DNA from 2 places in the Exiguobacterium alkaliphilum genome. Region 1 is predicted to be linked to the other one. Evidence: predicted binding sites of a transcription regulator. Region 1 holds the regulator's gene; the other holds the start of a gene.
What was found. Region 1 encodes NrdR, which represses ribonucleotide reductase genes. Its sites were predicted from a motif close to AACACNATATATNGTGTT; they were not measured.
Positions count from the first base shown of each region.

Region 1 (9,937 bases):
TGATTTTAAACCTCGTCGCGAACGCGATCAACTATTCACCGGAAGGCAGCCGGGTCGAAATCGCTGTCGAACGAAATGACGCGATAGGAAGGTTGATTGTCAAAGACAATGGCATTGGTATCGCCGAGAAAGAGATAAGCCGCATCTTTGAGCGGTTCTATCGCGTCGATAAGGCGCGGAGTCGGAACTCCGGTGGGACGGGACTCGGACTCGCTATCGTCAAGCACATCGTCGACCTCCATCATGCGACGATTCAAGTCGATAGCGTGGAAGGGGAAGGGACGACGTTCACGATTGAATTCCCCTTGCCTTAACAAGGAGTTCACGTTCTGTTCATACCGTCTTAACAAAGACTTGCTATTCTATAGACGAGACCTCTTCATCATCTCGTGTCGTGTCCGGTGCTCATCTCCACACGGGCGCGAAGGAGACCCTTTTCTAGTCACTAGAAAAGGGTCTTTTTTTTCGAACGCATGTGCCCGTATGATATGATGGAGTCAGAAGCGAATGGAGGTTACTAGAATGAATAAATTGCTGCTCCTTGATGGGAATTCTCTGACGTACCGTGCATTTTTCGCGCTGCCTCCGATGACGGATGCATCGGGCCGGAACACGAATGCGGTGTACGGGTTCACGATGATGCTATTGAAATTGATGGAAGATGAGCGACCGACGCATTTCGCTGTCGCGTTCGATGCCTCGAAGAAGACGTTCCGCCACGATACATATGCGGACTATAAAGGGGGACGCGAGAAGACGCCGGGTGAGCTACGTGAACAGTTCCCGATCGTCCGCGAGATTTGTGAGGCGTTTGGCATCCAAGTGCTCGAGCTCGACAACTATGAGGCTGACGATATTATCGGGACGCTCTCGAAGCGAGACGAGTTCGACAACGTGACGATTGTGACAGGGGATAAAGACTTGTTACAACTGATTGATGACCGCGTCACCGTCTACTTGACGAAGCGGGGCATCACCGATGTCGAGACGATGGATGAAACGGCCTTTAAAGAGCGCTATGACGGTCTGAACCCGCGCCAGATGATCGATTTAAAAGGACTCATGGGCGACAAGTCGGATAACATTCCTGGTATCCCGGGTGTCGGAGAGAAGACGGCGCTGAAGCTATTGAACGCCTACGGATCGGTCGAAGGGTTGTATGCCCACACGGCTGAACTAAAAGGGAAACAAAAAGAGAAGGTAGAGGCGAACGAGCATGAAGCGAAGCTGTCGAAACAGCTCGCCACGATCCATACGGACGTACCGATTGAGGTCGACGTCGACCAGCTGGCGTTCCACCCGTATGACGTCTCGAAAGTGAAATCACTTTTCATGAGCCTGCAATTCAAATCGCTAATCGGCAAGCTTCAAACGGATGAAGATGCAGTCGAACCTGCCCCAAGGCAGGAGGTGACGCACATCGAGCTCGACGCCCAGGACTTGTCGCGTGCCGTGTTGTTCCTCGAGCAACTGCGTGAAGATTATTTCGAAGAACCGATGATCGGTGTCGCCATCGCCTCGAGTGCGGGCGTGACGGTCGGTGACGCCTCGCTCCTTAAGACCGATATCGTTAAAGAATGGCTGGCGGATGAAGCGCGCAGGACGATCTGTCTCGATGCGAAACAGACGATCATCCAGCTGAAACGAAACGGGCTCAAGCTTGTCGGGTACGAGGACTTGCTCGTGGCCGGTTATTTGCTCAACTTGTCAGGCGGGACGACGCTCGATTCGATTGCGGCCCACTTTGAACACACGTTACCGGAAGACGATGCCGTCTACGGCAAAGGGGCGAAGCGCCACATCCCGGAACGTGACGTGCTCGAGCAACATCTCGCCGAGAAAGCGATGGCGATCTTGTCGCTCTTCGACCATGTCGCCGCGGCGCTCGTCGAGAACGAACAGACGTCGCTCTATGAAGACTTAGAACGTCCGCTCGTCTCGGTCCTCGCCGAAATGGAATGGGCCGGTATTCACGTCGATGTGGCGACGTTGCAGGCGATGGAGCAAGATTTAGGTGGTCGGATCGAACAACTTGAGTCAGAGATTCACCATCTTGCCGGTGAAGCGTTCAATATTAACTCGCCGAAACAACTCGGCGTCATCTTATTTGAGAAGTTGGCGCTCCCGCCGGTCAAGAAGACGAAGACCGGCTATTCGACGGCGGCGGACGTGCTCGAGAAGCTGGCACCGCTCCATCCGATTATTGAACACATCATGCATTACCGAGAGCTCGGAAAACTCCAATCGACCTATGTCGAAGGGTTGCAAAAAGTCGTGAAGGAAGACGGGAAGATTCATACCCGTTACACGCAGACGCTGACGCAAACCGGGCGTCTCTCTTCGGTCAACCCGAACTTACAGAACATCCCGATTCGACTCGAGGAGGGACGCCGGATTCGTAAGGCGTTCACAGCAAGCGAACCGGGCTGGGTACTGTACGCGGTCGACTATTCACAAATCGAGTTACGGATCATGTCGCACATGTCCCAAGACGAGAAGATGCTCGATGCGTTCTTGCATGACGAAGACATCCATACCTCGACGGCAGCGAACGTTTTCAAAGTCGCCAAAGAGGATGTGACGTCACTCATGCGCCGCCAAGCGAAGGCGGTCAACTTCGGCATCATCTATGGCATCAGTGATTATGGATTGTCACAAAACCTTGGGATTAGTCGAAAAGAAGCGCAAACGTTCATCGACACGTATTTCGAACAGTTCCCGGGCGTGAAACGATTCATGGACGAGGCGATTGAACGGGCACGTAAACACGGATACGTCGAGACGATGCTGAAGCGTCGTCGCAACATCCCAGACATCCATTCACGCAATTTCAATCTGCGTGGGTTCGCGGAGCGGACAGCCATCAACACCCCGATTCAAGGGACGGCGGCTGATATCATCAAGAAAGCGATGATTGACGTCGATCAGGCGCTTCGAACCTCGACACTCCAGTCGAAGTTATTGTTACAAGTGCACGATGAACTCATCTTTGAAGGACCGAAAGAAGAGACCGAGGCGCTCGAGAAGCTCGTCAAACAGGCGATGGAGCACACGATTCAACTCGATGTACCGCTTCGCGCCGACGGCTCGTTCGGCGAGACGTGGTTTGATACAAAATAAAGACTAGAAAGGAACTTGTTATGCCTGAACTACCTGAAGTGGAGACGGTCTGTCGTCGATTACGGCCGTTCGTCTCCGGAAAAACGATTGAAGCCGTAGACGTGTTTGACGCAAAAATCATCCGTGGGCACGAGCCGGATCAGTTCGTCGAGCACTTGCTCGGTGAGACGATTCTAGACGTCGAGCGGCGTGGAAAGTTCATCTTATTCAAATTGACGAACGGATATCTCGTTTCGCACTTACGGATGGAAGGGAAATTCTTCCCGCATGACGAAAGAGTCAGTCCGGTCAAACATTCGCATGTCGTCTTCACGTTCACGGACGGGACGACGCTCCATTACAATGACGTCCGAAAGTTCGGGACGATGGAGTTGAAGACGAATGAGGAACTATTCGTCACACCCCCGCTGTCGCTTCTCGCGCTCGAGCCGTTCGATCCGGATGTCACGGCCGAAGCGTTACACAGACGGCTGAGCCGGATGAACGTCCGCGCCATCAAGACGGCGCTACTTGACCAATCCATTTTTGTCGGACTCGGTAACATCTATGTCGATGAGACGCTGTTTCGGGCCGGTGTCCATCCGACCCGACCGGCAGCGAGCTTGTCATATGCTGAAGTTGAGACGGTCCGGCAAGAGGCGATTGCCGTCTTGACCGAGGCGATTGAGCGAGGGGGGAGCACGATTCGGAGCTACACGAATCCAGACGGGGCGACCGGCACGTTCCAAGAGACACTTTACGTCTACGGACAGACCGGCAACCCGTGCCAGAAGTGCGGCCGGTCGATTGAGAAGATGAAACTAGGCGGACGGGGTACGCATTACTGTCCGCACTGCCAACAGTAAGAGGTGGAGAAGATGTTGAAGATTGGTTTGACAGGCGGAATCGCGACCGGGAAGTCGACCGTCTCACGCCTGTTTCGACAACGTGGCATCCCAATTATCGATGCCGATCAAATTGCCCGTAAGGTCATCGAGCCAAATGGAAAAGCGTTCGCCGCAGTCCGTGAAGCGTTCCCGGCGTGTTTCGACGGGGATCGATTGAATCGACCGGCGCTCGGGCGCGAGATTTTTCATGACGATGCGAAACGTCAACTCCTCAATCAACTCATGCACCCCGCCATCCGGGAAGAGATGGTCGAAGAGATGAAAGGGTACGCAGAGTCGGGCGAGACGGTCGTCATCTTCGACATCCCGCTCTTGTTCGAAGGGACGATGCGCGATCTTGTCGACTACACGGTCGTCGTCTATTGCCGGGAAGAGATTCAATTGATGCGGCTCATGGAACGGAACGGCTTGACGAAAGAGGAAGCACTCGCCCGGATTCATGCCCAAATCCCGATTGAAGAGAAAAAACATCAAGCAGACTACTTGATTAACAATAACGGGGCGCTCGGTGAACTGCCGCCTCAAGTCGATCGGCTCGTCAATCAGTTTCGGGACACGAAAAAAGAAGGCGTCTGACGCCTTCTTTCGTGAAGACGCATCCTCATTCAAGGGGTGCGTCTTTTAATTGAGCGGGTCGGATTCGGGTCTACCTTTTCGCCACGTGTCATAGATGGCGCGACCGTCGCTCGGGTGACCGTTGGAATAGTAAATCGGGTAAAGCGAGAAGAAGATATAGTAGAACGAGAAGTAGGCGAACTGATACGTATAAATGGTCGGTTCGATTTCCCGTGCCAAGATGAATCCGTTCACGATTAAGATGCTCGCCAAGTTGAAAAGCGATCCGCCGGCATAGACGAGGCTCCTCGTCAGACGATTGCTCACTTTTAAATCGGTGAATTGACACCACGCATCATAAAAGTAGACGCGATTGAACTGCAATCGGCCGACTTTGAATAATTTTTTCCCCGTACCAATCTCCATGTCGAGTGATCCACCGAACAGTTTCGCGAAAAAGAAATGACCGAATTGATGAATCAATGTCACGATCGGCAAGATGATGAAAAATGAAATGACGAATTTATCGATGTCGCCCCAACCAAACATAAAACATTGCTCCTTTCCAAGCTCTAGAACGAATTTCCCTCTTTTATAAAACTCAAACTGTAAAAAAGTGAAAGAAATGTGACGATTGATAGTGAAAACGCTTCCAATTATCCGTTATAATGGTGTCGTAACGCAGAAAAAAGGGGGAACTAGAATGGGGACGAAAGTGGCGATCAATGGATTTGGACGAATCGGGAGAATGGTGTTCCGGAAATTGATGCTTGAGGGCCGGCATGAGGTCGTGGCCATCAATGCGAGTTATCCAGCCGATACGCTGGCGCATTTGATTAAACATGACACGGTCCACGGACCGTTCGGGTTGACGGTTCGAGCGCATGGGGATGCGCTTATCGTCGACGGGAAGCGAATCGAACTCGTGGCCGAGCGAGACCCGGAGAAGTTGCCGTGGCGCGAGCTCGACATTGAAATCGTCGTTGAAGCGACTGGGAAGTTCAATTCAGACATCGGTGCGTCGAAACATTTGACGGCCGGAGCGAAGAAAGTGATTTTGACGGCGCCTGGTAAAGGCGACGTGCGGACGATCGTGATGGGGGTCAATGATCGGGAGTACACACCGGAGCACGACCACATCATCTCGAACGCCTCGTGTACGACGAACTGTCTCGGACCGGTCGTCAAAGTGCTCGACTCGACGTTCGGGATCGAGACCGGTCTCGTGACGACGGTGCATGCGTACACGAACGACCAAAACAACATCGACAACCCGCATAAAGACTTACGTCGGGCCCGTGCTTGTGGTACCTCGATTATACCGACTTCGACAGGGGCCGCGAAAGCGATAGGCCTCGTACTGCCAGAGCTTCAAGGTAAGTTGAACGGGATGGCGCTCCGGGTGCCGACCCCGAACGTCTCACTCGTCGACCTCGTCGTCGAATTGCGCCGGGACGTGACGGTCGATGAAGTGAACGAAGCGTTCGAACGTGCGGCCCATGGGGAGATGACGGGCATTCTCGGTGTATCGACCGAACCGCTCGTCTCAATCGATTTCAATGGCGATGAGCGCTCGTCCATCATCGATGCGGATTCGACGATGGTGATTGGAGGGAACCATGTCAAAGTACTCGCGTGGTATGACAACGAATGGGGCTATTCATGCCGTGTCGTCGACTTGTTGGACATGGTCGCGAGCTACCTTCAAATCGGGCAACAAGAAACCCACGCCTAAAAAAATATATTTAACGAAAAATATTTTTAAAGAAATGAAACAAATGTCTTGTAACGACGTCCCAAACACGATACACTCTAACTCGTGAACTTCAATTGGTCTGACAAACGCAACTTAAAGGGTTAGGACCTCTCTGGACTAACTTGCCCCCGTGGTTGTGGGCGATTCAGGCACAAAGTGAGTGATCATCAACTACTTTGAGACCATTGATGTAAAGGGGGATCCACTAATATGGATACTATGGGACGTCACATTATTACAGAACTTTGGGAGTGCAATCCCGACAAATTGAACGATATCGACTACATCGAGCGCTTGTTCGTCGATGCAGCACTTCGCTCGGGCGCTGAAGTCCGTGAAGTTGCTTTCCACAAATTCGCGCCGCACGGTGTGAGTGGAGTCGTGATCATCTCAGAATCGCACTTGACGATTCACAGCTTCCCGGAGCATGGCTACGCATCAGTCGATGTGTTCACATGTGGGGACCGCATCGATCCGGCTACAGCGTCGCAGTATATCGCTGAAGGTTTGGACGCGAAAGTGCGTGAAGACGTCAAACTTGATCGTGGAATGGGACCAATCCGTGTTCCTGAAGCGCAAGTGGCAATCAGCAAATAATCAGATTGACCTTTTGAGGCTGGCCGATTTTCGGTCAGCCCTTTTAATTGTTTTGTTAACGCCTTAATTTTGATATGCTTAACGTATATAAATGAGTTGTTGAGGTGGAAAATGGGAGTATTCGATAAGTTTCAAACACATATCCAGACAGATGATTCGCATAAACAGGAAGCGTTGCGCACCCGTTACTATGCCGCGTCTCCGAACGCCGTCATGAAGTGGCTCGAGGAAACAATCAAGAAAGAAGGGCAGACGGTTCGCCGTGTCGATGCAGACCGAGGCGAACTCGCGTTTCAAGGTGACGGATGGGACGCACTCGCGACTGTCATTCAAGTCGACGGGGGACGGACAGCGGTCGACTTCACGTTGAACCGGGATAGCCGCTTCGGTCCAGACCTTCGTCAAATCGTGGTGACGTATTATGAGGCGTTACAACAAAAATTCCCGCTCCGAGCCATCGGAAACAAAACTGTTGAATGATAAGGAGGCTTGAGCATGCGTTGTCCTAAATGTGATCATAACGGAACGAGGGTGCTCGACTCCCGTCCAGTTCAGGATTTTTATTCGATTCGCCGTCGCCGCGAGTGTGAGCAGTGCGGCTATCGGTTCACAACGTTCGAGACGGTTGAACAGACGCCGCTCATCATCGTCAAGAAAGATGGGAATCGAGAAGAGTTCAGTCGCGAGAAAGTGCTTCGCGGGATCATTCGCGCCTGTGAGAAACGTCCGGTCACGCTCGAACAGCTTGAAGGTGTCGTCACGAAAGTCGAACAACAGTTACGTGCGCTCGGCCAGTCCGAGATTCCGAGTGAACAAGTCGGCGAACTCGTCATGAACGAACTCGCCCGCGTCGACGAAGTGGCGTACGTCCGCTTCGCCTCGGTGTATCGCCAATTCAAAGATATTTCCGTGTTCTTTAAAGAACTAGAAGATTTAATGAAGCAAGAAAAATCGACCAACTAAGGGCGGCCTTCTGGTCGCCTTTTTTCAGGGGAGAATCACTATGGAAAAAGAACGGACCATCTTTGGGACCGATGAACTGCTCATCATGAGCACGGGGCTCGTCGATCGCGAGTCCTATCAATCGCTCTATCATCTGTATCAACCGGTCATCGGGGTAAAAGCGCTCGCGCTCTATCAGACGCTTTGGAGTGAACTGAAACCTGGGAAAATGAAATCGAATTATATGTCACACAGCGCCTTATGTGAAATGCTCGAGTATTCGATTAACGAGCTGACGGACAGCCTGTTCCGGCTCGAAGCGATTGGACTCGTGCGAACGTATAAGACGAAAGACGCGCGCGTCACGCAGTACGTGTATCAGTTGCGGGTCCCGCTCGCGCCGCACACGTTCTTGAACGACGGCCTGTTGTCGAGTTTTCTCTTCTATAAGGTAGGTGAGGTCCGCTTCAAACAGTTGCAAGGTCGATTCACGATCGACCCGCTTCCGGCCGGCATCGTCGAAGTGACGAAAGATTTTAACGAGGTGTTCGACGTCAAAGGCGTCAACCATATGGCGTTCACGCAAAAAAACTATGAGAAACCGGATCGTGCGAAAATCGAGATCAACTATACGTTCGATATGGACATCGTCAAAAAGTTGACGAACTTCCCGGTCGGCTTTTTCACGAAAAAGTTGGATGAGACCATCACGAAACTCGCCTACGTCTCTCAAATCGATGAAGAGTTGATGGCCGAAATGTTGAAAGAGTATTTCGTCCATGAAGCGTACCTGCCGCTCAGCGAACAAGAGAAGCGAGACGGCTGTCGCCAGATGGTGCTCCAGCTGAAGAAGAAGCAGACAAGGCATCGAAAAGCGAAGGCGAACGAGTTGACGAAGACCGAACTCGGGGACTTGGACGATCCGAACGTGATGGAGACGGCGCATCCGCATCAATACGTCTCGACGCTTCGGAAGACGCCGCAATTATCGAAGAGCGACGAACAACTCATCATCGAGATGGTCGATACGCTCGGACTCGCCCCAGGCGTCATCAACGCACTGTTCTATTACTGCATCGAAGTGAAGAAGCAGACGCGGCTTAGTGAGAATTACGTGATGCGCATCGCCACGAGCTGGAAGACGGCCGGATATGTGCATGCGAAAGATGCGCTCGACCAAGAAGCGACACAAGACGCGTTGATTGAGAAGAAACAACAGAAGCGCGAGAACGTGCAACGGACGACGGTCGGCTCACGCCGCAAGACGCCGCAGACGGAACTGCCGAAGTGGCTTGAAGAGGACGCGAAAGAGCAACGCTCGTACGACCAGAAACGAAAACAAGAGCTCGAGGCGTCGGTGCCAGATGACGCTGAACTCGTCAAGTTGCTCAATGAGTTGAAAGAGAAAGGATGAGGGACATGGAACGTATCAATCAGACGCTCGCCCAGATGATGAATCGGAAAGAAGTTCGGGAAGCGTACGAGTCGATTCGTCGGCGTACCCTCGACCATCCTGGCGTGATCGCCTTCTTAAAGGCACATCCGGAGCTAGATGAGGCGGCAATCGAGCTCGGCTTCACGAAACTGAGCGAGTATGCCGAACAGATGGACGGAAAGGTGCTCATCGAGGCGAACGCCGTCATTCCGGGCCATCAGCCCGTCCTCTATGTCGACCTCGGACAAGTCGCCATCCGTTACGAGGAAACGGTCAAACATCGTCAAGCGCGTCGGCAAAAAGAGATGGACCGAAAGTTCAAGAGTCTGTTCTTGCCGGAAGAAGTGCGTGAAGCGAGCTTTGAATCGTTCGATTGGTCGGATGACGCCCGTAAAATCGCACTCCGTGAGGCGATGCGGTTCGTCTCCGGGATGAAGACGAGACAGAAAGTGAACGGTCTGTATCTGCACGGCAGCTTCGGCGTCGGGAAGACGTATCTGCTCGCAGCCATCGCCAACGAGTTGAAAGTGGCCGACATCGAGACGATTCTCGTCCACGCCCCTGGCTTCGTTTCGGAAGCGAAACGGAAAATCCGGACCGACTCGTTCGATTCGTTTTTGACGTCGTTCCAACACGTGCCCGTGC
Region 1 is NZ_CP073101.1:1,382,249-1,392,185, forward strand. Features, by position in the region: gene pnpS (two-component system histidine kinase PnpS) at 1-314, shown strand, start outside; gene polA (DNA polymerase I) at 523-3,120, shown strand; gene mutM (DNA-formamidopyrimidine glycosylase) at 3,141-3,965, shown strand; gene coaE (dephospho-CoA kinase) at 3,978-4,583, shown strand; gene KB235_RS07140 (site-2 protease family protein) at 4,629-5,111, opposite strand; gene KB235_RS07145 (glyceraldehyde-3-phosphate dehydrogenase) at 5,266-6,297, shown strand; gene speD (adenosylmethionine decarboxylase) at 6,529-6,915, shown strand; gene KB235_RS07155 (hypothetical protein) at 7,027-7,395, shown strand; gene nrdR (transcriptional regulator NrdR) at 7,411-7,878, shown strand; gene KB235_RS07165 (DnaD domain protein) at 7,919-9,271, shown strand; gene dnaI (primosomal protein DnaI) at 9,277-9,937, shown strand, end outside.

Region 2 (9,937 bases), 560 kb from region 1:
GAGCGACCCGCCTCGGTCGTCAAAGAACTCGTTGAGAATGCGATTGACGCCGGCGCGACGAAGATTGAGGTCGAGCTCGTCGAGGCCGGGATTCGGCTCATCAAAGTCCGGGATAACGGACACGGATTTTATGAAGATGACGCACCGCGCGCTTTTCTCCGTCACGCGACGAGCAAGATTCGCGACGAGCATGACTTGTTCCGCATCCGAACGCTCGGTTTCCGAGGCGAGGCCCTCGCGTCGATCGCCTCGGTTAGCCACGTCACGCTCAAGTCACGCCGCGCTGAAGAGGTCGGATTTGAGATGACGCTCGAGGGAGGGGTCTTGACCGAGACGAAGCCTGCGGCAATGAACGTCGGAACGGAGATCACGGTCAGCCAGCTGTTTTACAATACGCCGGCCCGGTTGAAATATTTGAAGACATCGGCGACCGAACTCGCGAGCATCACGGATACGTTGAATCGTATCGCCCTGTCTCATCCAGAGGTTCGTCTTGCAGCCTATCATGAAGACAAGGAGTTGTTGCGGACGAACGGAAACGGCGACCTTAAACAAGTGATGCTCGCCATCTACGGACGCCAAGTCGCCTCTCAAATCGTGACGGCGTCGAGCAAGACGAACGACTATAGTTTGAGCGCGTATCTCGTCCGTCCGGAAGTGACCCGTTCGAATAAACAATACGTGACGCTCATCTTGAACGGACGCAGCATCAAAAACTTCGCCCTCACCCAAAGCGTCCTCGAAGGCTATCACACGCTACTCCCGATCGGCCGTTACCCCATCGCTGTGCTCGAAGTGAACATGGACCCGATGTTGATCGATGTCAACGTTCACCCGACGAAGCGCGAAGTCCGGCTCTCAAAAGAAAAAGAGTTATGTCAATTGATTCGAGACACGGTCCAACTGACGCTTCGTGAGCAACGCCTCATCCCGACGGTCCAACCGAAACCGAAAGTGGAACGCGCCCAGACGGAACAAGCGCGACTCGACTTTACCGTCGAGCGCTCGCCTGAAGTGAAAGAAGAGCCGGCATGGAACTACCCGATACCACGTGAACCGATCACGTCGCCGAGCCAGTGGGCACCAACGCCTTTGAACAAGGAAGTCTCGCCGAGGCACGAGCCTGATTCGGAGGCCACCCCGATGAAACAGAAGACGGAGCGGCTCCCCGAGCTCGACGTCATCGGGCAATTACACGCGAGTTATATCGTCTGTGGCGGCGAGGACGGCATGTACGTCATCGACCAGCACGCCGCGCAAGAACGGATCAAGTATGAACTGTTCTATGAACAACTCGGGAATCCGGGGAAAGAGTACCAGCTACTCTTGTTACCGCTCACGCTCGAATTCACCCAGCAAGAAGCGCTCGCCATCGAAGAAGTGCTGCCGCTCTTAGAAGAGGCCGGGATTCAACTCGAGCCGTTCGGGGGGAACACGTTCCTCGTCCGAGAGATTCCGACGTGGTATCCGCAACACGACCTTGAAGGAACGGTTCGGGATTTAGTCGAGATGGCGATTCGCGATCGTTCGATTGACCTTGCCAAATATCGCGAGGAGGCGTCCATTTTGATGGCATGCAAACGTTCGATTAAAGCGAACCATCCGTTGAACGTCGAGATGATGCGCCAACTGATTCACGACTTGTCGGAGACAGCGTCGCCTTACACGTGTCCGCACGGTCGCCCAATCCTTGTTAAATGGAGTACGTACGAACTTGAGAAACTGTTTAAGCGTGTCATGTGACAACGTTGTAATCTTTTTTAACGGTCTGTAACGTTTACCCGATGCGTGACGTGGGAACATTATACACATGTCGCTCAACGCATCGAGGTTGAGAGGTGGCTCTTTCACTGCCTCACCCTCAAGATGTAGACATGATCCATTAACCAGTAGGGGGAAAAGATTATGGCAGACAAGCTTAATGTAACGAAACGAGAGTTACGACCACGATCGGTCCGTGCAAACTTACGCAAAGAAGGAAAAGTGCTAGGTGTCGTTTACGGCTACAAAGTCGAGAGCACACCAGTCGCGTTTGAAGAGATGGCACTTCGTAAAATCCTTCGTGAGCATGGTGATAACGCCTTGATCGAACTCAACATCGACGGCAAGAAAGTGAACACGCTCGTTCACGGGACGGAAGTTGACCCGTTCACGAACGAGTATAAGCACGTCGAGTTCATGGCCGTGAAGATGGACGAAGCAACAGAAGTCGAAGCGGACGTCACGCTCGTCGGCGACGCGAAAGGTGTCAAAGAAGGCGGCTTCTTGGCACAAACGCTCTATAAAGTCACGGTATCGGCCACACCTGCCAACATCCCAGAGCGCATCGAACTCGATGTATCTGAACTTGGCATCGGTGACTCGGTGACGGTAGCGGACATTCCAGAAAACAAAGACTACGAGGTTGTCTCGGATGGCGAACTTCAAATCGCATCGGTTAATGAGCCGGTATCACTTGAAGAGCTTGAAGCAGACACAGATACTACGCAAGAAGGTGAAACTGAAGCGACTGAAGAAGAGTCGGCTGAAGCATCTTCGGAAGAGTCTGAAGAGAAGTCTGAAGACAAAGAATAAGCTCGATCGAACGACCCTTTGCGAAGGGTCGTTTTTTTCGTCACAAATCCGACATATGTAAACGATTACGATGTGAAAAATGTGTCAACATGATCCAAGGTCGATTGCAATTTATTGGATTCGGGCTTATATTGTTAATGATTTCACACGTTCGTTCTTATTATAAAGGTTCATTCAAACAGAAAGAAGGGTTTGTGACATGGCATCAATGGAAATCCATGCACTTGAATCATTGCGAAAAAAAGCCCAGGCGTCATCGCACATGATTCATTATCGGCCAATGGAATACTTTTTACGGGCGATGCTCGCCGGGATCTTTATCGGGTTCGCCGCCATCTTCACACTAAAAGTCGTCAATGGCATGTATCTGCTTGATTCGCCGTTCACGACGCTCATTGGCGGCTTTTCGTTCGGGATCGCACTCGTGATGATCATTTATGGGGGAGCTGAGCTGTTCACGGGGAATACGATGTACTTCACGACGTCGACGTTGCGCGGATATACGACGCTCAGTGATACGATGCTCGTCTGGCTATTGTGCTTTGTTGGGAATGCAGTCGGCGGAATTTTGTTCGCCATATTGCTTGCCCCGACCGGAATCATTCAAGAACTTGGGATGAACAACTGGTTGTTCGCCGTCGTCGAGAGCAAGATGCACCATACGACGGTCGAGATTTTCTTCCGTGCCATCTTCTGTAACTGGATGGTTTGCCTGGCGATTTTCTTGCCGAAACAAATGAAAAATGAATTTGCGCAAATCTTCTCGATGATCTTCCTAGTCGCGGTCTTCTTCGCTTCAGGATTCGATCATGTCATCGCGAACTTCGTTTTGTTCGCGCTCACGCTCGTCGTCCCGCACCCAGAGACAATCAGTTTCGCCGGGGCGATTCACAACTTGGTTCCGGCGACGTTCGGAAACATCATCGGAGGTGCCTTGTTCATGGGGGCCATCTATACGTGGTTGAACGCGAAAGGATTGCGGGAAGCCCAAGAGTCAGAAGAAGTCGAGTTGACGATCGTCAAACCTGCTAAAGAAGTATGACTTATATCACGAATCGTAACAGTCGAGTCCCTGCCTAGGGTTCGGCTGTTTTTTGTCATGTTTGCCCTATAAAGATGTCACAAAGTCGTCCCGCATAAATGCCTGCGAACGTGACATAATCTATATATAGATGATTGGTTCGCTGTTTACAGCGAATGGATTCAATATATAGTGAGGTGTTGCAGGGTGAATTTAATTCGATTGTATGAAGATGTCTGTGTCCTCCCTGACCAGGATTTGGTCCAAGAAAACGCGAACGTGGACGGCAAGTCGCCGCTCGGGAAGCTGGCTCGCTTGTCCTCGGAAGTGTCAAAAGAACTCGCGACGACGTACTTGTTGTCCGAACGCTCGCGACGTGCGGTCGCCGATAATTTTTTATACATTCACGATGCAGACTATTACGTGACGGGCTCAACGACGTGTTGCCAAATTCCGCTCGGTGACTTGCTAATGAACGGCTTTCACACCGGACATGGGACGATTCGGCCCCCGAAAGACATCCGGTCGGCGATGGCACTCGCCTCGATTATCCTTCAGGCGAACCAGAACATGCAGCACGGAGGACAGGCGTTCCCAATGTTTGACGTTGATTTAGCTCCCTATGTGGAGAAGACGTATGAACGTCACCTCGAACGACTCCGTCATCTCCCGGTCGAGTTGACGGACACCGAGATGCGTACGATTGCGGAAGAAGAGACGATTACGGCGACGTATCAAGCGTGCGAGGCGTTCATCCACAACGCCAACTCGATGCATTCCCGTGGCGGTGGGCAAGTTCCGTTCGTTTCCATCAACTATGGGACGGATACGTCACGATGGGGCCGAATTTTTATTCGGGAACTGTTACGCGCGACCGAACGCGGTCTCGGGAATGGCGAGACACCGATCTTCCCGATTCAAATTTTTAAAGTAAAAGAAGGCGTCAACTTCCATGAGGGAGACCCAAACATCGACTTGTTTAAACTCGCTTGTCGAGTGACAGGGAAGCGGCTGTTCCCGAACTTTTCCTTCATCGACGCCCCGTTCAACGCGCAATACAATGACGGTACGCCGGAGTCCGAGGTCGCCTATATGGGTTGCCGGACACGCGTGATGGGCAATCGGCACGGCGCTGAGACGTCGATCGGACGGGGAAACTTGTCGTTCTCGACACTGAACTTGGTAAAGATGGCCCTCGTTTCATCTGACATCAAAGCGTTCTATCGTATGCTCAACGACTATTTCGACATCGCAATCGAGCAATTACGCGACCGGTTCGAATACCAGTGCAAACGCCGAGCCGATGAATTCCGTTTCCTTTACGCGCAACATGTTTGGCGTGGCGGCGAGACGCTCGCTCCGGATGACGAGGTCCGCGACGTATTGAAGCAAGGTACACTCTCGGTCGGTTTTATCGGGCTGGCCGAGACGTTACAGGTTCTATTGGGGTCGACCCATGCCGAGTCGCGAGAAGCTGAACGACTTGGCCTAGAGATCGTGACGCATCTAGCCGAGCGGGTGAAAGAAGCGGCCGACCGATATGATCTAAACTTCTCGCTCCTTGCGACCCCGGCGGAAGGGTTGTCCGGCAAGTTCGTCGTGAAAGATCAGGAAGCGTTCGGGATGATTGAAGGCGTGACCGACCGCGCGTTCTACACGAACTCGTTCCACGTGCCAGTCTATAAAGATGTCTCGATTCGTGAAAAAATTAGAATTGAGGCGCCTTACCATGCCCTTTGTGACGCTGGCCATATCACGTATGTCGAAGTCGATGGTTCCCTTGCCCATAATTCGGAAGCCGTCGAGGCAATCGTTAGACTGATGCGTAAACATGACATTGGCTATGGGTCGATCAATCACCCGGTCGATCGTTGTGGGAATTGCGGACTTGAAGGCATCATTGATGAAGCATGCCCGACTTGCGGGGAGTCCGAGCAAATTGAGCGTATTCGCCGTATCACAGGATATTTGGTCGGCACAATGGATCGATGGAACTCGGCAAAACGGGAAGAAGAACGAGCGAGGGTGAAACATGATGCGCGTCCTATCCGTCATTGAAGATTCGGTCGTCGACGGGCCGGGAATCCGTACCGTCGTCTTTACAGCGGGCTGCCCGCATCACTGCCGAGGCTGTCACAACCCGGAGTCATGGAATCCAGCCGGCGGGGAAGAGGTGTCAGTTGAGACACTTCTAGAACAGATCCAAGTGTCTGGGTGGGACGGGGTTACCGTTTCAGGCGGTGAACCGTTTATGCAACCGAAAGAGTTGGCGGCTCTCGTTCGGGGCTGCAAGCGATTGGCAAAAAACGTTTGGGTTTATACCGGGTATACGCTTGAGTTACTTGAACAGATGAATGACGAACACGTGACGGACGTGCTCAATCAAGCCGACGTGCTCGTCGACGGGAAATTCATCGAGTCCCTAAAGGACCGATCGCTCCGGTTTCGAGGTTCGAGCAATCAGCGCATCATTTTTTTGAACAAAGTGTGATCGGGGCGAATCGCCTCGATTTTTTGTATACTCATAAAAAAGGGGGAATTTACATGAAATGGTGTACATATGAACGTGACGGGGAAGTAGCGATTGGGATCGTCGAAGGGACGAACGTGTATGACGTCAGTAATCAATTACATACGAACGCATTGTTAGAAGTCATCGCCCGTGAGTTCGAGCCAGACGTCGACCTAGACGTCGCACCGCGCTATCCGCTCGAATCGGTCAAACTGCTCGCACCGTACCGTCCGCTCAAAAACGTCATCTGTATCGGAAAGAATTACGAAGAACACGTGAAAGAGATGGACACGGCAGGGGCCGGGAAGCTCGTCATCTTCACGAAGGCGCCGACATCGGTCGTCGGTCCAGACGCAGTCGTCGAACGACATCCGGAGCTGACCGACCAGCTCGATTATGAAGGGGAGCTTGCCGTCATTATCGGCAAGTCGGGCCGCGATATCGAACACGTCGAGGAACACATCTTCGGCTACACGGTCTTAAACGACATTACGGCGCGAGACGTGCAAAAACAACACGTCCAATTCTTCCGCGGCAAGTCGTTTGATACGTTCTGTCCGATTGGCCCTTACGTCGTCACACCGGACGAGCTCTCATTCCCGCTCACGATCGAGACGACCGTGAACGGGGAACTTCGACAAGCCGGCACGACCGCCGACATGATTCGGCCGATTGAAGAATTGATTCGGACGCTGTCAAAAGGAATGACGCTCGAAGCCGGGGACATCATCGCGACCGGAACGCCTGCTGGTGTCGGCCATGGGATGAAACCACCTGTCTATTTACAGACAGGCGACACGGTCGAGGTATCCATCTCGGGGATTGGTTCGCTACGAAATATCATCGTCTAACACATTGACGCAAATTGTGAAGAATCTTGTAAACGCTCCGTCAATTCTCGATGAGCGGATTGGTTCCGATTATAATCAACATAGAGATTAGAGGAAACATCATTGAGGAGATGAATCAATATGGAACGAAATGATCACACACCTGAAGATAAACGACGCGACGAATGGCTCGACACGGAAATCGGGTCATCGACACGTTCGCCCGAACCACCGCGAGTGGAACGGCCGGCGAGACCGTCCTTCCTCGGACGGATGTTCCCGGGATTTGTCGGAGGGGTCATCGGGGCGCTCGTGACCGGGGCGGTCGCGTTCCCGTTTCTCGACCAACCGGTGTCGAACGTGAACGATACGGCCGTCACTTCGGAAGGGACACCGCTTCAGACGTCCTCGAACGTCGGGGACACGTCGGTGACGGATGCCGTCGCTGCCGCGCAACCGGCCGTCGTGACCGTGAACAATTTCGCGACGCAAGGTTTCTCGAGCCAGTCGGTCGAGGCCGGTGTCGGCTCTGGGGTCATCTATAAAAAAGAAGGCGACGCTGCATATATCGTCACGAACCATCACGTCGTCAACGGGGCTGACCGATTGACGGTCACGTTTAACGATGGGAAGACGGCGGATGCGACGCTCATGGGCAGCGATGCGACGTATGACTTGGCCGTCTTGAAAGTCGATGCGGCCGACGTGCCAGCCGTCATCAATATCGGTAAGTCCGGCGAGTTGAAGCCAGGACAGACCGTCATCGCCATCGGCAACCCACTCGGTCAGTTCGAAAACTCGGTGACGCGTGGTGTCGTCTCGTCGACGTCCCGACTTGTACCGGTCGACACGGATGAGAACGGACAAGCCGATTTCAACGCCGAGGTCATTCAGACCGATGCGGCCATCAACCCTGGTAACTCAGGCGGCGCCCTCATCAATGAGGCGGGTCAATTGATTGGCATCAACTCGATGAAAATCGCGACAGATGCCGTGGAAGGGGTCGGCTTCTCGATTCCAATCGATATCGCCTTGCCGCTCATCAACCAAATCGAGCAGACGGGCGAGGTGAACCATCCGTCGCTCGGGGTCTCGCTCCGCGACGTGTCGGAGTTTCCGCCTGGATACTTGACCGAACAGATCAACTTACCGGAATCGGTGACGAACGGGACGATTATCATCGATGTGCAGGCGAACAGTTCAGCAGCACGAGCCGGACTTCAAGCCCGTGACGTCATCGTCAAAATCAACGACCAGGACGTCTCGTCGTTCATCGACCTCCGGAGCGAACTCGTTCGCGATACGGACGGGACGGTGTCAATCGAGTACATTCGTGACGGTCAGACCGAGACGGTGGACGTCGAGATTCAAAATGCGAACGGTTCAGCACTCTAAAAGGTGGGCATCTTGCCCGCCTTTTTTGATATGCTTAGAAAAAAGGAGGGATTCATTTGCTTCGTATCTTCTATGGCATATTATTTTTAGGCGCCGGCGTCATGCATTTCGTCAACGAGCGTGCCTTCATGTCCATCATCCCGAAGGCTTGGCCGTTCAAACGGTTCATGGTCCAAGTGAGCGGCGTGATCGAGATTGTGTACGGGACGTTGCTGCTGCTGAATCGGGGCACACGGTTCGTCAAGCGGACGGGACCGGCCTTCTTGCTCGCCGTCTTCCCGGCGAACATCAACATGGCGCTGAAACCGTCGCGAATCGGCGGAAAGACGATCCCGAACTGGGTAACGTGGCTCCGTTTACCGCTGCAATGGGTGCTCATTAAAGGAATTAAAAAAATTTAGTACATACGGAGGGGGAAAGTCATGGCTACGAACGTATTGACGTGGTTCGACCACTTTCACACGCATCCGGAAGTGAGCTGGAAAGAAGTCGAGACGACGAAGACGATTGCAACGATCTTGACCTCGCTCGGCGTATCGCACGACACGTTCGATGACGTCACGGGCGTGTTGGCAGAGATTGGGGACGGCGAAGACGTCATCGCCGTCCGGGCCGATATCGATGCGTTATGGCAACAAGTCGATGGGACGTTTCAGGCAAACCATTCGTGTGGTCACGACGCGAACATGAGCATGGTGCTCGGCGCGCTCGATCTTTTGAAAGATGAGCCGTTACAAAAACGGATCCGCTTTATCTTCCAACCGGCAGAAGAGCAAGGCAACGGGTCGCTCGCGATGATTGAGAAAGGCGCCTTGATCGATGTGACGGAACTATACGGGATCCATCTGCGTCCAATCGAGGAGCTCGCGCTCGGTCAGTTCGCGGCGACGATTCAACACGGGGCCGCCATCTTTTTAAGAGGCAAGGTCATCGGCGACGACGCGCACGGGGCACGTCCGCACCAAGGACAAAACGCGCTCGACGTCATGTTCACGATTCATCAACAGTTGAAAAACATCTATCTGTCGCCGTTCGAACCTCATTCTGTGAAGTTGACCGGGGTGCAGGCCGGCAGCGACAACGTGAACATCATCCCTGGGAACGCCACGTTCTCGATTGACGTACGGGCCCAATCGAACGAGGAATTGCTCGCCTTGCGTGACCGGGTCGAGACAATGCTGCATCAGATTGAATCGCTTCACGGGGTGACGCTCGAGTGGGAGTGGCAAGACTTCACACCTGGAGCCGTCGTCGGCAAACGCTCGAGCCGGCATGCGACGGATGCGATTACGAGTCGGTACGGAAAAGAGGCGCTCGTCGAACGGATCGTGACGTCCGGGAGTGATGATTTTCATTTTTATACGGTGAAAAAACCGGAACTCGACGCAACGATGATTGGCATCGGCGCCAACTTGACGCCGGGGTTGCATCATCCGCACATGACGTTCGATCGGTCGGTTCTACAGGAAGGGGCAGTCTTGTTAGCGGATACGTTGCGCCGGGCTGCCACAGAAAAATGAGACGGAAGCGAATCGCTTTCGTCTTTTTGTTATTGCCAACGTCTAATGTAAGCGTTATCATAATCCTATTAGCGACAATATAACG
Region 2 is NZ_CP073101.1:1,940,701-1,950,637, reverse strand. Features, by position in the region: gene mutL (DNA mismatch repair endonuclease MutL) at 1-1,743, shown strand, start outside; gene KB235_RS10050 (50S ribosomal protein L25/general stress protein Ctc) at 1,906-2,574, shown strand; gene KB235_RS10045 (formate/nitrite transporter family protein) at 2,783-3,616, shown strand; gene KB235_RS10040 (anaerobic ribonucleoside triphosphate reductase) at 3,803-5,653, shown strand; gene nrdG (anaerobic ribonucleoside-triphosphate reductase activating protein) at 5,631-6,086, shown strand; gene KB235_RS10030 (fumarylacetoacetate hydrolase family protein) at 6,140-6,958, shown strand; gene KB235_RS10025 (S1C family serine protease) at 7,079-8,332, shown strand; gene KB235_RS10020 (DoxX family protein) at 8,389-8,733, shown strand; gene KB235_RS10015 (amidohydrolase) at 8,755-9,852, shown strand.
Region 2: the regulator NrdR is predicted to act here: its motif matches at 3,775-3,792, upstream of KB235_RS10040 (anaerobic ribonucleoside triphosphate reductase).